DNA from 3 places in the Paeniglutamicibacter sp. MACA_103 genome. Region 2 is predicted to be linked to each of the others. Evidence: riboswitches for the same ligand, from Rfam matches in the RefSeq annotation. Region 2 holds a riboswitch; each other region holds the start of a gene.
What was found. Region 2 has a riboswitch for S-adenosylmethionine ahead of ACIPVK_RS21195 (O-acetylhomoserine aminocarboxypropyltransferase/cysteine synthase family protein). Riboswitches for the same ligand answer to the same signal wherever they lie in the genome.
Positions count from the first base shown of each region.

Region 1 (3,268 bases), on a different contig from region 2:
CGTCCCAGTCGTCGAAGATCTTGACCCCGGAATGCTGGGTGGAGACCACGGCGATCTGCCGGCCTGCGCGTGCGGGGTGGGCCACGGCGACGGCGACCCAGTCCGCGTAGATGGTGCCGGTGCAATAGTATTTCTCGCCATTGAGGATCCAGCGCTCGCCCTGCTTGGCAATGGTGGTGTTGAGGGTGCCCAGCCGGTTTCCGCCGCGTTCGGTGTAGGCATTGCCGACGATCTGCCCGGCAACAATGCGCTCGACCCAGCGGTGCCGCAACGCATCGTCCTGAAGCAGCAACACGGATTCAACGAAGCCGATGTGCGAGCGCCAGAGGTGCGCCACCTGGGAATCGGCCTCGGCCAGCTCAATGAGCAGGCGGAACAAGTCGGACACGCTGGCCCCGTAGCCGCCCTCGGCCACCGGGATGCGCAGGGCCCCGAACCGCACCCGGTTCAGCCAGCCGACCGGCTCGAAGGGCAGGGTCCGGTTGGCGTCGCGCTCGCTGGCCCCGGCGGCAATCTTGGCGAAGACCGGGCGGAAGATCTCGGCCAGCTCGTCATAGTGACCGTTCAGGGGAACGCCCGGAGTGAGCTTGAGCAGGTGCCGGGCGGGGGTGTCCCCGGTAAAGGCGTCGAGGTTGACGGCGCCGAAGATATTGGGGTCCGCTTCGACATCGTGTGTATTGGCAAAGGAATCGACAGGCATGAATTATCTCCATCGGTCCTGGCGTGAGCACCTACCGCCCAATTAAGGGGAGGGGTTGCTGCGGCGTCATGGAGCCAGATCTCTCGGCCGCTCTGGATGGTTGTTGGTCATATTTCTACACGCCCCGGCGAGGCAGTGACAACCCGGTTCGTCACAATTGAAGCCCGCAACACGGGCCGGATGGCCGTGCCGGACCTTGCCGTGCCCACGGGAAAGACCGGGCTCGCGGCATTCTTCGGACCATTCATTCGATGCGATTCCCGAGGTGCGACGCGCCCGCCTTTACGGCCACCCCGCCATACAACCATTGGGACAATGGCGTAACTACGTGGCGCCATCCGGGCACCGCCGCGGCCGGGCGCGCCTGCGGCAGCTCGAAATCCCCTCGGCATTTCGATTCGAAATTTCTCGTCACACGCGAAGATTCTTTGATTGCCAATCCAAGAGAACCATCCCATCGAACGTTCCGTCACATTACGGCGGGTTTGCTCCTGTGACAAGCAATCGACTTTGATGGATGGAACAACCCATCCCGAGCGGCCGAGAGATCTGGCTCTGTAACGCCGCAGCAACCACCGCTTAGCGGTGAAGTGCTAACGCCAGAACCGATGGAGAACAAAATGCCTGAAACCCTTTTGCCCGCGCTCCCTGCCGTTGCCGAGGAAAACTCGTGGAGCGAGGACGAGCGCCTCGCGTTCTGGGATGCCGCGGCGCGTCGCCTGAGCTGGTCCGACCAGTGGCACACCATCCACAGTAGTACCGGCGTGGACCCGGAGGCCCGGCGCGGCCCCGAGCTGCGCTGGTACGAGGGCGGCAAGCTCAACGCCGCCTACAACTGCGTGGACCGCCATGTGGAGGCCGGACGCGGCGACAAGGTCGCCCTGCACTTCGAGGGCGAGCCCGGTGACAGGACCACCGTCACCTACCAGGACCTGCAGGACCGGGTGTCCAAGGCCGCGAACGCGCTCCTGGGACTGGGCATCGGCAAGGGCGACCGCGTGGTCATCTACCTGCCGGTCCTCGTGGAAACCGTTGTCATCACCCTGGCCTGCGCCCGCATCGGTGCGGTGCACTCGCTGGTCTTCGGCGGCTTCTCCTCCGAGGCGCTGAAGTTCCGCGTCGAGGACACCAAGGCAAAGTTGCTGGTCACCACCGACGGCCAGTTCCGCCGCGGAACCGCGGTCCCTGTCAAGGCGCACGCCGACGAGGCGGTCTCCGGGGACAACTCGATCGAGCATGTCCTGGTCATCAACCGGACCGGGCACACCGACATCGCCTGGACCGAGGGCCGCGACGTGTGGTGGCACGAGACAGTCGACACCGCAAGCGCCAAGCACGTCCCCGAGGCCTTCGACGCCGAGACCCCGCTGTTCATCATGTACACCTCCGGGACCACCGGCCAGCCCAAGGGCCTGGTCCACACCACCGGCGGCTACCTGACCCAGGCGTCGTGGAGCCACGAGTTCCTCTTCTCCAACCCCGACCCGGCCAAGCGCGACTCGGATGTCCACTGGTGCACCGCCGACCTGGCCTGGGTCACCGCGCATACCTACGAGATCTACGGTCCGCTGTCCAACGGCGTCACCCAGGTCATCTACGAGGGCGTGCCCAATGCCCCGAACCCGGGCCGCCACTTCGAGATCATTCAGCGCTACAAGGTCACCAGCTACTACACGGCGCCCACCCTGGTGCGTTCGCTGATGGGCTGGTTCCCCGACGGCGTCCCGGCCGACTACGACCTGTCCTCGATCCGCCTGGCCGGCACGGTCGGCGAGGCGGTCAACCCGGAGGCGTGGCGCTGGCTGCGCAGCCAGGTCGGCCGCGACACCGCCGCCGGCATCCCCATGGTCGACACCTGGTGGCAGTCCGAGACCGGGGCCACCATCCTGTCCCCGCGCCAGGACGACACCGCGTTCAAGCCCGGCTGCGGCACGCGCGCGCTTCCCGGCGTGGGCGTGGACATCGTCGACGATGCCGCGGCCACCGTGGGCGCCAACGTCCAGGGCAACATCGTGCTGACCAAGACCGGGCCTTCCATGGCCCGCACGGTCTGGGGAAACCCCGAGCGCTACTACACCTCCTACTGGGAGAAGTACGCGGCCCAGGGCTGGTTCCTGGCCGGGGACGGCGCGCGCTTCGATGAGGACGGGGACATCTGGATCCTGGGCCGCACGGACGACGTCATCAACATCTCCGGGCACCGCCTCTCCACCATCGAGATCGAATCCGCGCTGGTCACCCACCCGGCGGTCGTCGAGGCCGGGGTCTGCCCGACGTCCGACGCCAAGACCGGCCACGCGGCCACCGCGTTCGTGGTGCCCTTCGACAAGTCCGTGGTCGGCACCGACCTCACGGGCGAGGCGCTGGCGAAGCAGCAGGCCCTGGTCACCGAGCTGCGCAACCACGTGGCAACGCAGATCGGGCCCATCGCCAAGCCGCGCGAAATCGTCTTCGTCCCCGACGTGCCCAAGACGCGCTCGGGCAAGATCATGCGCCGGCTGCTGACCCAGCTGTTCGAGGGCAGCACGCTGGGCGACACCACCAGCCTGCAAAACGAGCCCTGCATCG
Region 1 is NZ_JBIXLN010000062.1:11,884-15,151, forward strand. It holds gene ACIPVK_RS19975 (acyl-CoA dehydrogenase family protein) at 1-700, opposite strand, end outside; SAM riboswitch class I at 707-803, opposite strand; SAM riboswitch class I at 1,225-1,315, shown strand; gene acs (acetate--CoA ligase) at 1,321-3,268, shown strand, end outside.
Region 1: another riboswitch for S-adenosylmethionine. It lies ahead of acs (acetate--CoA ligase); the one in region 2 lies ahead of ACIPVK_RS21195 (O-acetylhomoserine aminocarboxypropyltransferase/cysteine synthase family protein).

Region 2 (3,268 bases):
CCTCGAGGTCCTCCAGGCCCACCGAGAAGCGGATCAGGTCCTCCGGCACGCCGGCGGCAACCAGCTGCTCCGCGGAAAGCTGCTGGTGGGTGGTGGAGGCGGGGTGCAGCACCAGGGTGCGCACGTCGCCGATGTTGGCCAGGTGGCTTGCCAGCTGCAGCGCCTCGATGAAGGCGGTGCCGGCGGCGCGGCCGCCCTTGACGCCGAAGCTGAAGACCGAGCCGACGCCCAGGGGCAGCAGCTCCTTGGCGCGCTCATGGTGCGGGTGGGAGGGAAGCCCGGCATAGTTCACGTAGCTGATGCGCTCATCGGCCTCGAGCCATGCGGCCACGGCCTTGGCGTTTGACAGGTGCGAGTCCATGCGCTGGGGCAGGGTCTCGACGCCCTGCAGCAGCTGGAACGCGGACTGGGCCGGCAGGGCCGGTCCGATGTCGCGCAGCTGCTCGGAACGCAGCTTGGTCAGGAAGCCGTACTCGCCGAAGTTGTCCCACCAGGAGACGTTGCCGTAGGAGGCCACCGGCTCGGTCATCGCGGGGAACTTGCCGTTGCCCCAGTTGAAGGTTCCGGCCTCCACGACGACGCCGCCGAGGGTGGTGCCGTGGCCGCCGAGGAACTTGGTGGCCGAGTGGATGACGATGTCGGCGCCGTGCTCGATCGGGCGCAGCAGGTACGGGGGAGTCAGCGTCGAGTCGACCACCAGCGGCAGGCCCGCGGCGTGGGCGACCTCGGCCAGGCCCTTGAGGTCGGCGATGTCGCCGGAGGGGTTGGCCACGACCTCGGTGTAGACGGCCTTGGTGTTCTCCTGGATGGCGGCGGCGAACTCGGCCGGATCCGTGGAGTCGATGAAGGTCGTCGACACCCCGAAGCGGCGCAGCGTCACGTCGAGCTGGGTGATGGTGCCGCCGTAGAGCTTCGAGGAGGCCACGATGTGGTCCCCGGCCCCGGCCAGCGCGGCGAAGGTGATGAACTCGGCGGCCATGCCCGAGCCCGTGGCCACCGCGCCGATGCCGCCCTCGAGGGAGGCGATGCGCTCCTCGAATGCCGCCACGGTCGGGTTGCCGATGCGCGAGTAGATGTTGCCGTACTTTTGCAGCGCAAAGAGGTTCGCGGCGTCGTCGGAGTCCTTGAAGACGAATGACGTGGTCTGGTAGATCGGAACGGCGCGCGAGCCGTGCTCGGCGTCGGGGGTGCCGCCGGCGTGCAGTGCGCGCGTGCGGAATCCAAATTGGTGTTCGGCCATGGTGGCTTGCGACTCCTTGTCGACTGGTTCTTCGGCCCCGCGCAGTGCGTGGGGCCATCGCGGCAGGAATCCCGGGATCAATGTCGCTTACCCGCCCGGGTCGGGGCGGAAAGCAGCTCCATCGTTTCTGGCGGTAGCACCGTAACCACCGGCTGTGGCAGGTTGCTGCGGCGTCATCAAACCAGATCTCTCGGCCGCTCGGGATGGTTGTAACAGTCTCTCAATATGTCCGATTGTGACCCAACTTTGAGTCCTTACGTTGCGCCCCGGCACCGCCCGCGCGATTCCCGCCTGCCGCGGCGCAGCGCCTATGCTCGAGCCATGGACACCGCGCTGGCACTGGTACGACACGGACAAACCGACTGGAACCTCGCCGGTCGCCTGCAGGGGCGCACCGACATCGAGCTGAACGAGACGGGCCGCGAACAGGCGCGCGAGGTCGGGCGGGCGCTGCTGGGCCAGGGCTGGGACCTGGTGCTCGGCTCGCCGCTGTCCCGCGCCGCCCGGACCGCGCAGCTGATCGCCGAGGTGCTTCGGGCCCCGACCGGCGAGCCGGTGCCCGAGGTGATCGAGCGCGGCTTCGGCCCGCTCGAGGGCCGGATCATGGCGGGGATTCCCGACGCGGAGGCCACGCTGTTGGCCGAACACGCCGAGGACCGGCAGGCCGTGCTGCGCCGTGCGCTGCCCGCCCTGCAACGGATCGTCGAAGCGAACCCCGGCCGCCGGATCCTGGTCGTCAGCCACGGCGCGACGATGCGGATCGTGCGCGACGCGCTCGCCGGCAGGCCGCTGGGCGCGAAGGTGGAGAACGGGGAAGTCCTCCACGTCGACCCGGTGCGGCTGGCGGAGCTGGTGCGGGAACAGGAACCGGCGATCGCGCGCTGAAACGCGCAGGCGCCGGCTAGGCGTCGATCACCAGGTCGGTCCGGGCGGTCGAGCAGCACGGCAGGAACTTGCCGGCCTCGATCTCCCGCGCCCGGATCCCGCCCTGGTGGTTCATCTCGACATCCCCGGAGAGCTTGACGATCTTGCAGGAGCCGCACATGCCCTCCTGGCAGTTCGCGCCGATCCTGACTCCGGCCCGCTGGGCAATGCCAAGGATCTTTTCCTCGGGATTGATCAGGACATTGATGCCGGTGCGAACAAAGGACAGGGTGAGGGTTCCCGTTCCGACGGTGTCGAATGCCGACGCGTCGGGGGCGGAGGTGTCCGGTGCTTCTTCCGCCTCGGCTTCGGGGGCAACGGGTTCGGCAAGGCCGGGGTCGGCCGCCTCGAGCGGCAGGCCGGTGGCCTCCAGCGGGCCCTCGTCGTCGTAGGCCGGTTCGTACATGCCGAGGGCGGAAGGCTGGCTTTCGTAGTAATCCTCCGCGGATTCGGCGATTTCCTCGGCGATTTCCTCCGCAATCTCCTCCGCCAGCTCGACCTCCGCCTGGTATTCCAGGGTCGTCTCGCGGTCTCCGGAGAAGAATTCCATGTGGATGGAGGTGTCGTCGACGCCGACCGCGGCCAGCATCTCGGACACGTTGTTCAGGTAGCCCTCGGGGCCGCAGGCGTAGACCTGGCGTCCGTTGGCGTCGGGTGCCACCTCGTCGAGCATCGCGGCGGACAGCCGGCCGGTGAGGCCTTCCCAGTCCTCGGGCGCGCTGCGGTCGCCCAGGGAGAAGTGGACGGTGACGCGCGAATCCACGGTGGCGATGTAGCCCAGTTCCTGGTGGAAGGCGAAGCCTCCGGGTGCCGCGCCGTGGTAAAGAACCACCACGTCCGCCTGTCCGGGCAGTGAATGGATGGTCCGCAGCATGGACATGATGGGGGTGATGCCCGAGCCCGCGGCCAGCAGGAGGTAGCGCGCCCGCCGGTCGGCGTCGGGCAGGTGGAATGCGCCGACGGGTCCGAGCATTTCGAGCACCGTGCCGGGTCCGACGTTTTCGTGCACCCACGGCGAGACCCTGCCGGCCGGGTCCCGCTTCACCGTGATGTCGAAGGTCCACGGCTTGGTGGGCGAACTGGACAGGGAGTAGCTGCGGTCCA
Region 2 is NZ_JBIXLN010000080.1:7,296-10,563, reverse strand. It holds gene ACIPVK_RS21195 (O-acetylhomoserine aminocarboxypropyltransferase/cysteine synthase family protein) at 1-1,240, opposite strand, end outside; SAM riboswitch class I at 1,356-1,450, opposite strand; gene ACIPVK_RS21190 (histidine phosphatase family protein) at 1,487-2,125, shown strand; gene ACIPVK_RS21185 (ferredoxin reductase) at 2,142-3,268, opposite strand, start outside.

Region 3 (3,268 bases), on a different contig from region 2:
TCGTCGCTCATGCCGCGGGCCTTGTAGACCAGTACCAGCTCGTTGGCATCCAGGTCGAGGTCCGGCGCCGCGGCCAGGGTCACCTCCGTGGGCTTGGAAGCCAGGAGCAGCTCGCGCTGGGAGCGCACCGAGACGTATTCGCCCGCGGCCATCGACAGGGCGCCGGCGAGCAGCCCGGCGATGCCGGAGAAGAGCACGAAGGTGGTTGCCACGCCGGTGGCGCCGATGCCCATGACCAGGGCCAGGTTGGAGACCAGGCCGTCGTTGGCGCCGAAGACCGCCGCGCGGAAGTTGCCCGAAAGCCGATTGCGGCCGCGGGTGGCCAGGCCGCGCACGACCTCCTCGTGGACGAGTTCGTCGGCGGCCATCTGGCGGCTGGCATCGGTGTCTGCGGCATAGGGGGAGTTGCCCTCGGCGCGCTGGGCCAGGGCCAGGACGAAGACCGAGCCGAAGTGCCGGGCCAGGAAGCGGAGCATGGTGCGCCGGATCGAGGGCCGGGTGCGCTTCTCGGCCTGCTCGCCCAGCAGCGAGCGCCAGTGTTCCTCGTGGCGGGTTTCTGCGGCTGCAAGTCCCAGCAGGACCGCGCGTTCCTCGCCCTGGCGCTTGTTGGCCAGCTCGCGGTAGACCGCGCCCTCGGCGATTTCGTCGGCCAGGTACTGGCGCCAGCGCTTGATCTGGGCGGGAGTGGGGGTTGGCGCTTGTTGCGTCATGCTCTCATCCTCATGTGGGCGTTCACGGCCCCGGGAGGCCATGAGGTGGGGAGGCCCAGCAGGAATACTTTGTGGGTACGTTGAGCCTCGGGCCACCAGGGTGGACCGAAGGTCTCGTTCGCCCAAGGCCGGGCTGGATTGCCCGTGGCCTCAGGTGGTTTGCCGGGTTACAACGCTGTAACCAGTATGTCGACGCACCGCTTTCCCGCCATTTCGGCGGGCCTGGGAACTACTCCCCTTCAACCCACGAGTGTAGCGCTCGGGAGGGCAAGTGAAAATTCGCTGAGACTAAAAATCCGGGCCTGGCCAGCCGGCTTTCCGGCCCGGGGAACACGCACCGACAGCTCCCCGGTGCGGGCGTCGAAGCGCGGCGAACCGACGGCGTTGGCCAGGGCCGCGGCCAGGGCCGGGGCATCGGCAACATGGTAGCTGTGCCAGGAACCCGCCAGTCGCAGTTCAACGACCGAGCGGTGGACATCGAGCAGGGGCAAAACGGAGATGGAAGATGCCATGGCGGGGGAGGCGGCCTTTCGTCAGCTCTTGCCGGGGCCAAGTGGTCCGCGGCCGCTTCTTCATCCGAACCACCCATGAACCTGGGGTTGGTGTGCGTCTTAGTCGGAGCTTGCCGACGCATCTCGTGAAGCTGGTGACAACTTTACCGCGATTCGGAGGCCCGCAGGATATTTGCCTGCAATTCCTTCCATGCCGAGTCGTCGTAGGGCGGCATGTTGGTGATGTCCCGGCGCAGCCCGGTGGAACCGTCGATGAGCTCCCGCAGGATGTCTGCATGCCCCGCGTGGCGTGCGGTCTCCACGTTCATGTGCAGCAGCAGGCGTCCGAGCGTGGTGTCGCGTTTCTCCGGCGCCCACCAGGGAACCGTTGCCGGGGCGTCCAGCGGGAGGGCCTCGATGTTGCGGTTGGCCGCGTCGATGGCCCGGCGGTAGAAGGCCAGGATCTCGGCGCACGGGACATCCGCGGGGACCCACATGTCGGCGCTGACTTCGGGATCGGCCATCAGTGCGTCGTAGCGTCCATCGTCGACCGTGAATCCGAGGCATCCCACGAAGTATCCGTACTCGACGGAGGCCAGGTGCTGGATCAGGCCCAGGATATTGGTTCCCGAGCCAACCATGGGGCGGGTCATTTCCCGCTCGCTGAGCCCTTCGACCTTCCAGAGCATTGCTTCGCGGGTGTTGTTCAGGTACGTGGCGAGGTGGTCCTTGAGATCGTCCATGGAGCCCAGCCTAGGAGCGCGGCGGCCCGGCTGGGAAGGGCGGCCGCAAAAACAGCGAAGCCCGTCCTCGCGGCGTGCGCGACGACGGGCTTCCTTGGTGCTGCGTTTCCGGGCGGGGAATCCGGCGCTAGTGCCCGCCGACTTCGGTGAGGTCGGCACCCTCGGTGTCGCCCTGCCCGGCGACCCGCGCGTTCCACCGGGTGATGACCGATGCATCGGTGGGCCGGGTGAGCAGGGAGACGACGACGAAGGTCAGCGCGGAAGCAATGAGCCCGTAGTAGATCGGCTCGTTGGCGTAGATGCCGTCGAAGCGCTGCTCGGCGCCGATCTCCAGGACGATCATGGTGCCCAGCGTGACGATGGATCCGGCAGCCATGGAGGCGGCCGCGCCCAGCCCGTTCCCTCGCTTCCAGATCAGCCCGCCGATGATGGCCACCAGCAGCCCGCCGACCAGGATGTCGTAGGCAATGGTCAGTGCCGCGACCACGTCGGAGACCATGATGGCCAGAACGATCGTGACCACTCCCAGCAACAGCACCCAGATGCGGTTGGCGCGCACGTCGTGCTCGGGGTTTTCGTTGCTGTTCACGTGCAGCTGCTTGCCGAACCAGCTGGCCACGAACGGGGTGACGTCGGTGCGGGCCACGGTGGCCGCGGCGATCAGGGCACCGGAGGCGGTGGACATCATGGCTGCGACCGCGGCTGCCAGCACCAGGCCGCCGACGGCGACGGGCAGCAGCTGCGTGGCGACCTCCGCGTAGACCACGTCCTTGTTGGTGTCGGCGCCGATGATGTCCGGCAGGGCGACCTTGGCGGCCATGCCGATGATGGCGCCGGCGGCGCCGTAGAGCACGCAGTAGATGCCGGCGGTGGTGCCGCCCCAGCGGGCCACCTTCGGGGTCTTGGCGGTGAAGACGCGCTGCCAGATGTCCTGGCCGATGAGCAGGCCCAGGGTGTAGACCACGAAGTAGGTGATGATGGACTGCACGCCGATGCCGGTGAAGCTGAAGAACTCGTCCCCGATGCGCTCGCGGATCCCATTCATGCCGCCGGCGGCGTTCAGGGCGAAGGGAAGCATCAGGAAGAAGATGCCCACGGTCTTGATGACAAACTGGACCTGGTCGGCCAGGGTGATGGACCACATGCCGCCGATGGTGGAGTAGATGACCACGATGACCCCGCCGATGGCGATGGCCATCCAGCGTTCCCAGCCGAAGAGGACCACGAAGATCGTCGCGTAGGCGCTGGTGGAGGTGGCGCAGAGCATCAGCGTGTAGGCGAGCATGACGATGCCCGAGGTGTTGGTCGCCGACTTGCTGCCGTA
Region 3 is NZ_JBIXLN010000010.1:100,352-103,619, forward strand. It holds gene ACIPVK_RS06930 (VIT1/CCC1 transporter family protein) at 1-710, opposite strand, end outside; gene ACIPVK_RS06935 (hypothetical protein) at 950-1,222, opposite strand; SAM riboswitch class IV at 1,242-1,353, opposite strand; gene ACIPVK_RS06940 (DinB family protein) at 1,366-1,944, opposite strand; gene ACIPVK_RS06945 (sodium:solute symporter) at 2,072-3,268, opposite strand, start outside.
Region 3: another riboswitch for S-adenosylmethionine. It lies ahead of ACIPVK_RS06935 (hypothetical protein); the one in region 2 lies ahead of ACIPVK_RS21195 (O-acetylhomoserine aminocarboxypropyltransferase/cysteine synthase family protein).